2 regions of the Arthrobacter sp. zg-Y919 genome follow, and region 1 is predicted to be linked to the other one. Evidence: riboswitches for the same ligand, from Rfam matches in the RefSeq annotation. Region 1 holds a riboswitch; the other holds the start of a gene.
What was found. Region 1 has a riboswitch for cyclic di-AMP ahead of QNO10_RS02620 (M23 family metallopeptidase). Riboswitches for the same ligand answer to the same signal wherever they lie in the genome.

Region 1 (6,640 bases):
CTTTGTCTCCGAAGTAGTCTCGGAGCGGGACCTACCCAACGCCGTCGCGCTCAACAGCGCCTCCTTTAACGGGGCGCGCATGGTGGGTCCGGCGGTTGCCGGCCTCCTGACCGTGGCCGTGGGTCCCGGCCTCGTGTTTGTCCTTAACGCCGTAACGTTCGGCGCCATGGTGATCGCCCTGCTGAAGATACGCTCCGCCGAGCTGCGCGTCCTGCCAAAGGCACCGCCCGGGAAGGGCCGCATCCGGGCCGGGATTGCCTACGTGCGCCACCGGCCGGACCTGATCATGGTGATGCTCGCGATCTTCATCGTGGGTACCTTCGGCATGAACTTTGCCATTTATATAGCGGCCATGGCGCGTACCGAGTTCGGCCGCGACGCGGGTATCTTCGGCGTCCTTAACTCGGTGATGGCGATCGGCTCGGTTTCCGGGGCGCTGCTCTCGGCCCGGCGGGACCGGCCGCGCCTGCGATTCGTCTTCGGTGCGGCCGGCGCCTTCGGCCTGTCCTGCATCCTGTCAGCCGTGGCACCCACCCTGACCCTGTTCGCACTCTCGCTGATCCCCGTCGGCCTGTTTGCCCTGACCCTGATGACCAGCGCCAATGCGTATGTGCAGACCACCACCGCGCAGATCATGCGCGGGCGGGTGATGGCACTGTACTTCGCCATCTTTATGGGCGGCACGCCGTTGGGCGCCCCCGTGGTGGGCTGGGTGTCCAATGCCTTCGGTCCCCGCTGGAGCCTCGGCGTTGCCGCCGCCTCGGGACTGCTGGCCGCCGCGATCGGCTTTGTCTGGGCCTGGCGGACGTACGGAATGCGGTTCCACTACGACCGCAGCCTGCCGCGCCGGCTGAGCATGACCACGGACGTTACGGAAAAGCAGCAGGACCCGGACGGCGTCTAGGTCCGGGTCCTGCTGTGTACTGCCAAGGCCCCTGCAGTCCTGCCGGAAGCGGGGGACCGGAGCGGGTCAGGAATTCGCGATGACGAAATCGATGCAGTCCAGCAGTGCGCTGACGTCGTCGGGCTCGATGGCAACGAACGTGGCAATCCGCAGCTGGTTGCGGCCGAGCTTGCGGTAGGGCTCCACGTCCACCACTCCGTTGGCACGCAGGGTCTTGGCGATGGCCGAGGCGTCGACGTCTTCGGCAAAGTCGATGGTGGCAATCACGTTCGAGCGGTCTTCAGGACGGGTAACGAACGGCGTGGCCACCGGGGAGTTCTCCGCCCAGGAATAGATGCGCCCCGCTGAGTCGGCGGTGCGGCCCGCGGCGAACGGGAGGCCACCGTTGGCATTGAGCCATTCAACCTGCGCGTTGAGCGTGACGAGGGTGGACAACGACGGCGTGTTGTAGGTCTGGTTCAACCGGGAGTTGTCGATGGCGGTCTGCAGGTTGAGGAAATCCGGAATCCAACGGTCACCGGCGTTGATCCGGGCAGCCCGTTCGAGGGCGGCCGGCGAGAACATCCCGAGCCACAGGCCGCCGTCGGAGGCAAAGTTCTTCTGCGGCGCAAAGTAATAGACATCCGACTGGCTGAGGTCCACGTCCAGGCCGCCGGCCGCGGAGGTGGCATCGATCAGGACCAGGGATCCGGCGTCGGCCCCTTCCACCCGCCGCACCGGAGCGGCCACGCCGGTGGAGGTCTCGTTCTGCGGCCAGGCATAAACGTCGACACCGGCTTCGGCAGCGGGCTCGGGACGCGTGCCCGGAGCGGAGGTGATGATGCTCGATGCGGAGAGGAACGGAGCCTTGTTGGTGGCAGCGGCAAATTTCGAGCCGAACTCACCGAAGGACAGGTGCTGGGCTTTCTCCTCAACCAGGCCGAAGGATGCAATGTCCCAGAAAGCGGTGGACCCGCCGACACCCAGGACAACTTCATAACCCTCCGGGGCGGAAAAGAGGGTGGACAGGCCTTCGCGGATGCTGCCCACCAGGTTCCGCACCGGCGCCTGCCGGTGGGAGGTGCCCAGGAGGCCGGTCCCGGCACGGGTGAGGGCCTCTAGCTGTTCCGGACGGACCTTCGAAGGGCCGGCACCGAATCGGCCGTCCTTCGGGAGGAGCCCGGCGGGAATTTTCAGTGCGGCGGTATCGCCCATGAGGTGACGCTCCAAGCGTGTTTCGAAGGTGGCGGATATGCACTTTCCATTCTGCCGTATGCCCTCGTACGGAGGCGATATATGACCCGCACCACGGCGCGATGTGCCGGGCACCGCGGAATTATCGGGCGGTCCGGCCGATAGGCTAACGTGTTGCCGTACACCCCCGGGGCAGCGGCCTGCTGGCCTTCTTTTCTTCCGTACATAGGAGCGGCCCGTCATGACGGATCTCATTGACACCACTGAGATGTATCTCAGGACCATCCTGGAGCTGGAAGAAGAGAACATTGTCGCCCTCCGGGCCCGTATCGCTGAACGGCTCCGCCACTCCGGGCCCACGGTGTCCCAGACCATCGGCCGCATGGAACGTGACGGACTTGTCGTGGTTGCCGGGACGCGGCGGCTGGAGCTGACCGAGTTTGGCCGCCGCCGCGCCACCGAGGTGATGCGCAAGCACCGCCTCGCCGAAAGGCTCCTCTCCGACGTGATCGGCCTCGACTGGGCCTATGTGCATGACGAAGCCTGCCGATGGGAACACGTGATGAGTGAGCGGGTGGAACGCCGGCTGTATGAACTGCTGGGCCACCCCACGGAATCGCCGTACGGCAATCCGATTCCCGGACTCGAAGGAATCGGCGGGGTTGCAGCGGAAGTCTTCCACGCCGGCGTCGTTAACCTTGTGGCCACCGTCGCCGCCGTCGAACCCGGAACGAAACTCCGGCTGGTCCGGCTTGCCGAGCCCATTCAGGTGGAACCGGAACTCTTGTCCCAGTTGGACGAGGCGGGATTGCGCCCCGGAGCGCAAATGACCGCTGAGGTAGTCGGTGGATACATTTCCGTGCGGGTTCCGGGTATCGAGGGAGCCCTTGAATTGCCGGCCGAAGTAGCTGCGCATGTATTTGTTTCACAGCTTGGGTAACGGAATGGTCACTTTTCCGGCATTTATCCTATAGTGTGTTCCTGACGCTGAACCACCATCGTTATCCGGTCCGTCCGCCGAGCCCTGCCAGCGGACCGGAGCACTACATTCGTCCAGGCAGGGGCGGAGGACCCATTCTCCGGCAGCCAGGCTGCCTTGGGGTGAAGCCTTCCGGGAGACGGCGGTATTACTGCATAGCCGCGTAATACCCGCCTATTCCGGAGGCCGAGTTTTCTCTACTCGAATCCGACAGCTAACTTCGCAGGCGATCAATGAGAGGGAAACACTTGTCGAAGCATGCTGCTTCGGGGAGGCGCCGTGCGCCTGCCCCTGCCGTCCCACTGCGACCCCGAAACGCCTCAGCACCTGGCCGCCGGCGCGCAGAAACCAAATCCGTGTCTGTTGGCGGTGCCGCCCAGAAGATTGCCATTACCGCAGCCACCTCGGGCCTGATCCTTACCGCTGCGCTGCCGACCACTGCGGCAGCGGACAATCCGGCTGAACGCCAGGCCACGGGCGCCGACGCGCCCGTCTCTGCCGACCCCAACGCCGATATCGGCTTCGCCCGGGCCGGGCTGAGCAGCGAATTCGACCCCGATGCCAAGCTGGCGTCCGTCACGGTTGCAGCCGGTTCCCACGCGGTTCCAGCCGCAGCCAAGGGCACGCTGTCCACGCCCCTGAACACTGGACTGATTCAAACCTCCGGGTTCGGCCACCGGACCAGTCCCATCACCGGGGCTGCCGGCGAGATGCACAACGGGCAGGACTTCGCCGCAGTCTGCGGCACAGCTGTCAGTGCTGCGGCATCCGGCACCGTGGTCTTCGCCGGCTGGCACGCCTACGGCGGGGGATACCGCGTGGTGGTTGACCACGGCAACGGAGTCGAAACCACGTACAACCACCTTTCCACCATTGCCGTCTCTGTGGGTGCCGCTATTGAACGCGGACACCTGGTGGGAGCCAGCGGCACCACGGGCTCGTCAACCGGTTGCCACCTGCATTTCGAGGTAATGGTTAACGGCGAAGTAGTGGACCCGCTCAATTGGTTGTAACTGCCTAGAATCAAAGCGTTGTAACCGCTTGAATATCGTTTCGTGATCGGAACGTGACATAGCTCAATTGTTGCTGTACGCTCAACCTCGTGCCCGATTCGCAAAGGTGGGGCACCTTCGAACAGATCGCCTAGCTCTGCCACTGTTTGAAGTCCGTTCGCAGAATCGCATGGCAGAGGCGGGGGAACCAATTTCGGGTTTCGAAAGAAACCCTTGGGGTTAAGTTGCAAAAGGCCATAGGCCGGGCAACCGGGTGACTCCCATCCGAATCCGACAGCTCACCTCGTAGGCAATTGGGAGAGGCAAACTTGTGTCATCAAACGTTCACGGCCGCCGTCGCGCTGCCACCGTACAGACCAACCCGATCGCTGCACTTTCCAAGGCAGTCACCAGCAACGCCGGAACCGTAGGCCGCCAGGCCGCCGTCGTCGTTGCAGCATCCGGCCTCGTGCTGGCTGCAGGACTTCCTGCACAGGCTGCATCCGTAAGCACGGACCGCCAGGCCCTTGAGGCCACCCCCCTGAACGTCGTCACCGGCAGCGTTACTGCTCCCGCAGACGCACCGTTCGAGCTCTACACCCTCGAGTCCGCAGACATCGCCAAGATCTCCACGATCTCCGGCGCCGACTACCGGGCACAGGTTGCCGCCGAAGAGGCCGCTGCCGAAGCCGCCGCGCAGCTGGCCGCCACGCAGGCCGCAGCAGCTAAGACCGCTGCAGCCGCCCGCGTTGCTCCCGCAGCCGCCGCTTCGAACATCACCACCGCTTCCAACGGTGGCGCAGCAGATGCCCAGGCTCCGGTTTCCGGCAACGTCGCAGCCGGCCTCGTGGCTTCCGCCTACGCCCAGATCGGCGTTGCGCAGGACTGCACCGCCATGGTTGAGAAGGCACTGCGCTCCGTCGGCAAGTCCGTCGGCGACCTGGCCCCGGGCCAGTTCTACCAGTTCGGTTCCGTGGTCGGCTCTCCCGCTCCGGGTGACCTGGTCATCAGCGCCACCCACGTTGCGATCTACGTCGGCAACGGCCAGGTTGTCAGCGGTGGCCTGAACGGCATGAACACCGGCCTGCACGCCCTGTCCGACCTGCGTGGCGTCAGCTTCGTCCGCGTCAGCTAATCCAGAAATTCGAGACGCGGAGAATCATGACCACGACAGTTGAGCGCGCCCGTCACCGGGCGCCGGTGGAACGCACCACCACGCTGAACGCCCTTGCCGGCGCCGTCAGCTCCAACGCCGGAACCGTAGGCCGCCAGGCCGCCGTCATTGCGGCAGCCTCCGGGCTGGTGCTGACGACCGGTGTTGCAGCCAACGCCTCCGGGGCCGATGTAGTGCGTGACGTCCAGACCAGCACGCTGGACCTTTCCGCGGCCAAGACCCTCCAGGTCCCCGCGGACGTGGCTATCTCCTTTGAGCGGGATGGGATCAACGGCGTGATCGTTGCGCCGGAACCCGCAGCAGCGGTCGAAGCAGCGGTTGCTCTAGAGGCACCCGCCGCCGTGGCCACCGGCCAGCAGCAGGTCCGCGGCAACGCGGCAGTTGCCGGGAACTCCACCAGTCTCACCACGGCGTCCGCACGGCCCGTACAGGCTGCAACAGGTGTGGCTTCAACCATTGCCTCCGCAGCCTACGCGCAGCTTGGCGTGGGCCAGGACTGCACCAGGCTGGTGACCAACGCCCTGGCCGCAGCCGGCATCAACCACCACGGCTATCCGGCAAGCTACCTCTCCCTTGGACGGACGGTGAGTGCAGCTGAGGCTATGCCCGGTGACTTGATCTACTACGTCAACGGCGGCATGGGCCTGGCCCACATTGCCGTGTATGTCGGCGGCGGACAGGCCGTTCACGGCGGGTTCAACGGCGGCTCCACTGTTGTGGCGCCGGCCGAGCTCGGCTCCGGCGGCGTGTACATCCGCGTAGGCGGCTAAGCAGCCAGCGCACCAGGTAAGGCCCCTCCTTCGGGAGGGGCCTTACCCCTTTAACCCGGTTTCTTTAACCCGGTTTCCACTTCCATACCCGGGTTCCCGGGGCGCGGAAAGCGGGGTCCGGGTACCAGGGGACCGGTCCGGGTACTGCCGGTGTAAATGGCAAAGATCGCAAACGCGTTCTACTCTTGCATAGACAATCCGAAGTGCCGTTTGCGGAACGGTGTCTTGTACTCACCGGTTCGTGGGCGGCAGACGAAGAGGTATGTGCATGCGCACTCTCGTTCTGAACGCTGGATATGAGCCGCTGGCCGTGATCACCTTCCGCCGTGCTTTGGTACTGGTATTGAACGGAAAGGCGAGCGTGGTGGCAGAGAGCGGCGAACCCGTGGTCGGACCCAACGAAATCCTCCCCAGGCCGTCGGTTATCCTGCTCCACCGCTATGTCAAAGTTCCCTACCGGGAGGGCACCGTTGCCACCCGCCGGGGCGTCCTGCGGCGGGACAACCATGAATGTGCCTACTGCGGAAAGGCCGCTGCCACCGTGGACCACGTGGTCCCTCGGTCCCACGGCGGTGACGATAGCTGGGAGAACCTGGTTGCCTGCTGCCTGCGCTGCAACAACACCAAAGGCAACCGGACGTTGGCACA
Region 2 (6,640 bases), 1.1 Mb from region 1:
CAAACAGACGGGAGACCAGCACAACGACGGCGTAAACCACGAAGAACAGGCTGGCACCCAGCACCAGCCCCTCGCTCTGCGCATAGGAGTTGAGGAAGGAAAGGATGCCCGCGTAGGCGGCACCGGCAATGAACATGACCGAGGCAATGGCCAGCGCGGCCGGGTCAATGATGTCCGTCAGGTGCATCCGCCACTTGGTCTTTTGCTCCTCGGGTGTGGGCGTGCGCTCGGGCAGGCGGAGCACCAGGGACAGGACCAGTGCGACGGCGGCGCAGCCGGCGGCGAACAGGAACAGGGCGCGGTAGCTCACGGAGTCCACCAGCATCACGGCCAGGAACGGCCCCACGGCGGTTGCCAAGGTAGTCGAGATCCCGAAATAACCGGTGCCTTCCCCGCGCCGGTTCGCGGGAATAAGTCCCATGACGGAGGCGGACAGGCTCGTGCTGGCCGCACCAAACGCGGCACCGTGCAGGATCCGGACCGTCAGCAGCAGGGCCAGGTTCGAGGCCGGGACGTACAGCAGCGACGCCACGACGAACACCGCGAGGCTGGCCACCAGCAGGCGGCGGCGGCCGACGAAGTCCAGGAACTTGCCGGCAAACACCCGAGCCACCAGGGCGCCGAGGACGAAGGATCCGGACGCGAATCCGGCGGCTCCGTCAGAGGCGGAGAATTCCTTCACTGTGTAGAGCGCCATGGTGGTCATCAGCAGATAAAAGACCATCGAAATAAAGAGGTTGGTGATGATCGCCAGGACAAATCCCTTGGACCATAACTTCTGACCGCTGCCAGCCACTGCGTACTCCTGTTGCTCGGAACCCCGCCTCCAAGATTGGAAGGCTGCCTAACAACCTTACGCGCTTCCGCCCCCCACGGAAAATCGGATCCGGCCCAGACGAGGCCGGTCCGGAAAGCCCCGTGACCCACGGTGAAACAGTGCCCGGAGTGGCCTGCGAGGCGAAAAAGTGCTAGCACACCGCGGCCCCGCACACACCCCCGCGAGAAGCTGATCACACAATGGTTATCCAACCGTAACTATCTTGTACGGTTATTCCCATGCCGCTTTCTGATGCGGCTCCCCCGGGCTTGTTACCTAGCTCTGCCGCTGGTCCGGGGTCCACAGAACGCACCACCACGGCAGGGGCGGGGGAACCATTTACGGGTTCCTTGTGAACCCTTGGGGTTAAGCCGACCGGATGATCCGGCGGCCGGGTGACTCCCATCCGAATCCGACAGCTCACCTCGCAGGTATCGGGAGAGGTTATTCAAATGACTTTCAACAAGACTCAGGGCCGTCACCGCGCCGAGAACACCAGCGCACGGACCACCATCGCACAGGCCGTTGCAGGCCGCGGCCGCACCTTCGGCAGCACCGCTGCTGTAGTTGTCGCCGGCTCCGGCATCATGCTGGGCATGGCCGCACCGGCTTCCGCCGGCGTTGTCGCCAACGACACCTACACCCCGGTGCAGGCCGCACCGGTTGCAGCAGCCCCGGTTGCCGCAGCTCCGGTTGCAGCAGCTCCGGTTGCAGCTCCGGCCGCCGCTGCCGCCACCCACACCGTGGTCTCCGGTGACACGCTGGGCCAGATCTCCGCCGCTTACGGCGTAGGCCTGGATACCGTTCTTTCCCTGAACGGCCTCTCCCTGGCGTCCGTTATCTACCCGGGCGACGTTGTAACCCTGGCCGGCGAAGCCGCTCCGGCCGCCGCTGCTGCCCCCGTTGCCGCTGCCGCCCCCGCTGCAGCCTACGCACCGGCCGCAGCCGCACCGGCAGCATCCGCTGCCAACACCGGCGTTATCAGCACGCAGTCCGCTTCGATTACCCCGGCAGCCAGTGGCACCAACGCCATCATGCTCGCCTCGGCGCAGTCGCAGCTGGGCGCAGCCCAGGACTGCACCGTACTGGTTGAGGTTGCCCTGCGCGCAGCCGGCCACTCCGTGGGTGACCTCGGTCCGGCACAGCTGGCAGCATACGGCACCCAGGTCTCCACCCCGGAGCCCGGTGACATCGCCTACTACGCCGACGGCGGCATGGGCCTGGCCCACATTGCCATCTACATCGGCAACGGCCAGGCCATCCACAGCGGCTGGAACGGCAGCGAGACCGTCGTTCAGTCCGCGAACGTCGGCTCCGGCCCCGTGTTCTACCGTGTTGCGTAAGGCTTCCTAGCCCCAACGCATCCCACAGTGAGCGTCCGTCCCCTACCGGGGCCGGGCGCTCACTGCTTTAAGCCGGACCGGCCTGCGGTTCTGGCACCAGGCACATCACGGCACGTCCGGCACATCAGGCACGTCAGGCACGTCACGGCACAAACCGGTACCCCATGCCGTGCTCGGTGAGCAGGTGCACCGGTGCGGCCGGGTCGCTCTCCAGTTTGCGCCGAAGCTGCCCGATGTAGAGGCGCAGATACCCGGAGTCGGTCGTGCCTGGCCCCCAGACGTTGGTCAGCAGCGTCTGCTGGGTCACCAGCATCCCCGGATGGGCCAGCAGCTCGGACAGGAACCGCCATTCCGTCGGGGTCAAGCGGATATCAGAGCCGTCGTCGACCCGCGCAATGCGGTGCCCGGCAAGGTCCACGCGCACCGGGCCGAAGGTGATTTCGCTTGGCCCCGCTGCCGCCGGTGAGCGGCGGGACAGCGCCCTGATCCGGGCCAGCAGTTCCTCCGTCGAGAAGGGCTTGGTGACGTAGTCGTCCGCGCCAAGATCGAGTGCGCGCACCTTGTCCGCCGGATCGATCCGGCCCGACACCACCAGGATGGGAACCGCGCTCCAGCCGCGGACGGCCTCAATGACATCCATCCCGCTCAGCCCGGGCATACCCAGGTCCAGGACCAGCAGGTCCGGATGGGTGTCCACGGCCTTGCGGATGGCTGCGCTGCCGCTCTCCGCCGTCACCACCTCATACCCGTAGGCGCTCAGGGTGATCCGCAGCGCACGCAGGATCTGCACGTCGTCGTCGGCGATCAGGATCTTCATCCGGCCACCGCCGGGGACCGCTGTCCGCCCGCGGGAACACGGCGGTTGGCGGCCGGCAGCGAGAGGACCATGGTCAGTCCGCCGCCGGGTGTGTCTTCGGTATCCAGTGTTCCGCCCATTCCTTCCGTGAATCCCTTGGCCAAGGCCAGGCCCAGACCCAGCCCGGTTGAGTTGTCGGTATCCCCCAGCCGCTGGAAGGGGACGAAAATCTCTCCCCGCCGCTGCTCCGGAACGCCGGGTCCCGAGTCTATGACGCGGATCTCCACCCGTCCGGCAAACTCGCTGACGCTCAAGACGGATTTCGTTCCGGGCGGGCTGAAGCGCACCGCGTTGGCCAGCAGGTTGACCAGTACGCGCTGCAGCAGCACCGGATCAGCCAGAACCACCCGGGGCGACGTGGGAATTTCCAGTTCCACTTCCGCCGGTCCAAGTTCCAGTTCCTCCAGTGCGGGCAGGACAGCATCGGCAACGTTCAGCGGCTCGAGGCTCACCCCCACGACACCGGCCTGGAGCCTGCTGACATCCAGCAGGCTGGTGACCAGGCCGGAAAGGGAAGCCAGCGATTCCTCGGCCGTGGCCAGCAGTTCGCTGCGGTCCTTTTCGGACCATGTGACGTCCGTTGCCCGCAGCCCGGTGACGGCGGCGGTTGCGGCGGTCAGCGGCCGGCGGAGGTCATGCCCGACGGCGGCCAGCAGGGCCGTGCGGACCTTGTCCGCCTCGGCCAGGGAACCGAGTCCCCTGGCGGTTTCGGTCAGGTCCCGGTGCTCCAGGGCTGCCTCCAGCTGGGCGGTGATGACGGCCAGCAGGCGCCGGTCGGAGGCAGCCAGTTCCCGCCCCCACAGTTCCAGGAAACACTGCTCCCCCACGGGCAGGCGGGTGAAGGCCGGGTCTTCGGGAGAGACCTCCGCAGGCCACTCGCCTTCGGAATACAGGTCCTTGCCGTCGCACCGCATGCGGGCGGCACTGACGTTGAAGGCCTCGCGCGTCCGCCCCACCAGGGCGGCCAGGGCATCTTCGCCGCGGAGCACGCTGCCGGCCACCGATGCCAGCAGTTCGGATTCCGACGCCGACCGGCGGGCGGTGCGGGCGCGCCGGGCGGCGGCATCAACAACGTAACTGACAAGCATCGCGTTGACCACGTAGAGGCTCAGCGCCAGCATGTGCGACGGCGTGGCCACCGTCACCGTGTAGAGCGGCTGGATGAAGAAGAAGTCCAGGGTCAGGCCGGAGAGCAGGGCCGCGAACAATGCCGGCCAGATGCCGCCGACCAGTGCCACCAGGATGACCAGCAGCTGGTAGCTCAGCACGTCGCCGGTGATGGTTTCCGCGCTGCGGGCCGAAACCAGCGCCGCAGTGAGCAGCGGACCGCCCACCAGGGCGAAGGCAAAACCCAGCACCCGCCGGCGCACCGAGAGTGCGCTGCCGAAATGCGGGAGTACCAGGGTCCGGGCGGCAGCGGAGTGCGAGACCATATGCACGTCGATGTCCCCGGACTCCCGGATGACGGTGGCACCGATGCCCTGGCCCGAGAACAGGGCGGCGATCCGGGGGCGTCGGCTGACTCCCACCACCAGCTGGGTGGCATTCACTCCGCGGGCAAACTCCACCAGTGCCTGCGGCACGTCGTTGCCCACCACCTGATGGAAGGTGCCGCCGAGTTTCTCCACCAGGATCCGCTGCGCGGCCAGTTCCCCCGGCTCGGGTCCGCGCAGCCCGTCGGCTCCGGACACATGGACGGCCAGGAGCTTGCCGCCCGCGGACCGGGCGGCGATCCGCGCTCCGCGGCGCAGCAGCGTCCGGCCCTCGGGACCGCCGGTGAGCGCCACGACCACGCGCTCCCGGGCCTCCCACTTACTGCTGATGCCATGCTCGGCGCGGTAGCGGTTCAGGGCCGAGTCCACCTCGTCGGCGAGCCAGAGCAGCGCGAGTTCGCGCAGGGCGGTCAGGTTGCCCAGCCGGAAGTAGTTGGACAGGGCGGCGTCCACCCGTTCGGCGGGGTAGATCACCCCGTCGGCCAGGCGTCCGCGCAGGGACTGCGGCGTGAGGTCCACCAGCTCCACCTGTTCGGCCCCGCGCAGGACGGCGTCCGGCACGGTTTCGGCCTGCAGGGTGCCTGTGATCTGCTCGATCACGTCATTGAGTGAGTCGATGTGCTGGATGTTCACGGTGGACAGGACGTTGATCCCGGCGTCGAGCAGGGCCTGCACGTCCTGCCACCGTTTTTCGTGTTTGAGTCCCGGCACGTTGGTATGGGCGAGCTCGTCCACCAGCGCGTATTCGGGCGCCCGGGCCAGCACCGCGTTCAGATCAAGTTCCTGGAGTTCCAGCCCGCGGTGCTGCAGGGTGGTGCGCGGGACGGTCTCCAGGCCATCGGCCATGGCGGCCGTCCCGGCTCGCCCGTGGGTTTCCACCAGTGCGACGACGACGTCGGATCCTTCATCCCGGAGGCGGCGTCCCTCTTCGAGCATGGCGTAGGTCTTGCCTACACCGGGCGCCGCTCCCAGGAATACCCTCAGTTGTCCTCGCGTCATGGACTAAGTGTCCAGCTCGGCCAGCGAAATGTTCAAAAGCAACACGTTGACGGTGCTGTTCCCCAGGATTCCCGCCGACGGCGCCTGCGTGGCGTCGTCGACCAGGGCAGAAACCTGCGCCGGGTCCAGGCCGCGTTCGGTGGCCACCCGGTTCACCTGCAGCCGGGCATATTCCGGGCTGATGTGCGGGTCCAGTCCCGACCCCGAGGTGGTCACGGCGTCGGCCGGAACATCCTCCGGAGCCACGCCTTCCAGCTCACCCACGGCTGCCCGGCGCTCCGCTATGGCGGCGGCCAGGTCCTCATTCAACGGACCCAGGTTGGAACCGCTGGATGCTCCGCCGTCGTAGCCGTCACCGGCCGCGGACGGGCGGGACTGGAACCACTGCGGCAGGGGCGCGCCGTCGGCGTCCGTGAAGGACTGCCCGATGAGCTTGGAGCCGACCTCGGTTCCGCCGCTGCTGACCATGGAGCCGTTGGCACGGCCGTGCAGTGCTGCCTGGCCGATTCCGGCCACTGCCAGCGGATACACCACGCCCAGGAGGAGCGTGAGCACCGCCAGGGCCCGGATCGAGACACCAAGTTGGCGCATGCTGCTGCGGACGGGGTTCATTTCCTGCTCCTAGTGCTGGGGATGCTGCGTTCGATGAGGTTGAGGATCCGGATAGTGGCCGCCATGTCAGAACCCCGGAATAAGGCTGATCAGCAGGTCGATGAGCTTGATGCCGATGAACGGTGCAATCACACCGCCCACGCCGTAGATCAGCAGGTTCCGGCTGAGCACCGACGACGAGCCGGCGGCACGGTACTTCACGCCGCGCAGGGCCAGCGGAATCAGCACCACGATGATCAACGCGTTGAAGATCACCGCAGAGAGGATGGCCGACGCCGGCGAATGCAGCTGCATCAGGTTCAGTGCCGCCAGGCCCGGGAAGACGCCCACGAACATGGCCGGGATGATCGCGAAGTACTTGGCGATGTCATTGGCAATCGAGAACGTGGTCAGCGCACCGCGGGTGATGAGCAGCTGCTTGCCGATGCCGACAATGTCGATCAGCTTGGTGGGATCCGAATCCAGGTCCACCATGTTGCCGGCTTCCTTGGCCGCGGAGGTTCCCGTGTTCATGGCCACG

Region 2: it holds a riboswitch for cyclic di-AMP, as region 1 does, so the genes downstream of both, QNO10_RS07730 (LysM peptidoglycan-binding domain-containing protein) here and QNO10_RS02620 (M23 family metallopeptidase) in region 1, are expected to answer to the same signal.

The regions. Positions count from the first base shown of each region.
Region 1 is NZ_CP126242.1:541,307-547,946, forward strand. It holds gene QNO10_RS02605 (MFS transporter) at 1-904, shown strand, start outside; gene serC (phosphoserine transaminase) at 971-2,098, opposite strand; gene QNO10_RS02615 (iron-dependent transcriptional repressor DtxR) at 2,319-3,017, shown strand; cyclic di-AMP (ydaO/yuaA leader) riboswitch at 3,118-3,301, shown strand; gene QNO10_RS02620 (M23 family metallopeptidase) at 3,413-4,069, shown strand; cyclic di-AMP (ydaO/yuaA leader) riboswitch at 4,218-4,376, shown strand; gene QNO10_RS02625 (NlpC/P60 family protein) at 4,380-5,183, shown strand; gene QNO10_RS02630 (NlpC/P60 family protein) at 5,210-5,992, shown strand; gene QNO10_RS02635 (HNH endonuclease) at 6,261-6,640, shown strand, end outside.
Region 2 is NZ_CP126242.1:1,641,230-1,647,869, forward strand. It holds gene QNO10_RS07725 (MFS transporter) at 1-796, opposite strand, end outside; cyclic di-AMP (ydaO/yuaA leader) riboswitch at 1,118-1,265, shown strand; gene QNO10_RS07730 (LysM peptidoglycan-binding domain-containing protein) at 1,270-2,160, shown strand; gene QNO10_RS07735 (response regulator) at 2,303-2,977, opposite strand; gene QNO10_RS07740 (ATP-binding protein) at 2,974-5,508, opposite strand; gene kdpC (potassium-transporting ATPase subunit KdpC) at 5,512-6,120, opposite strand; gene kdpB (potassium-transporting ATPase subunit KdpB) at 6,187-6,640, opposite strand, start outside.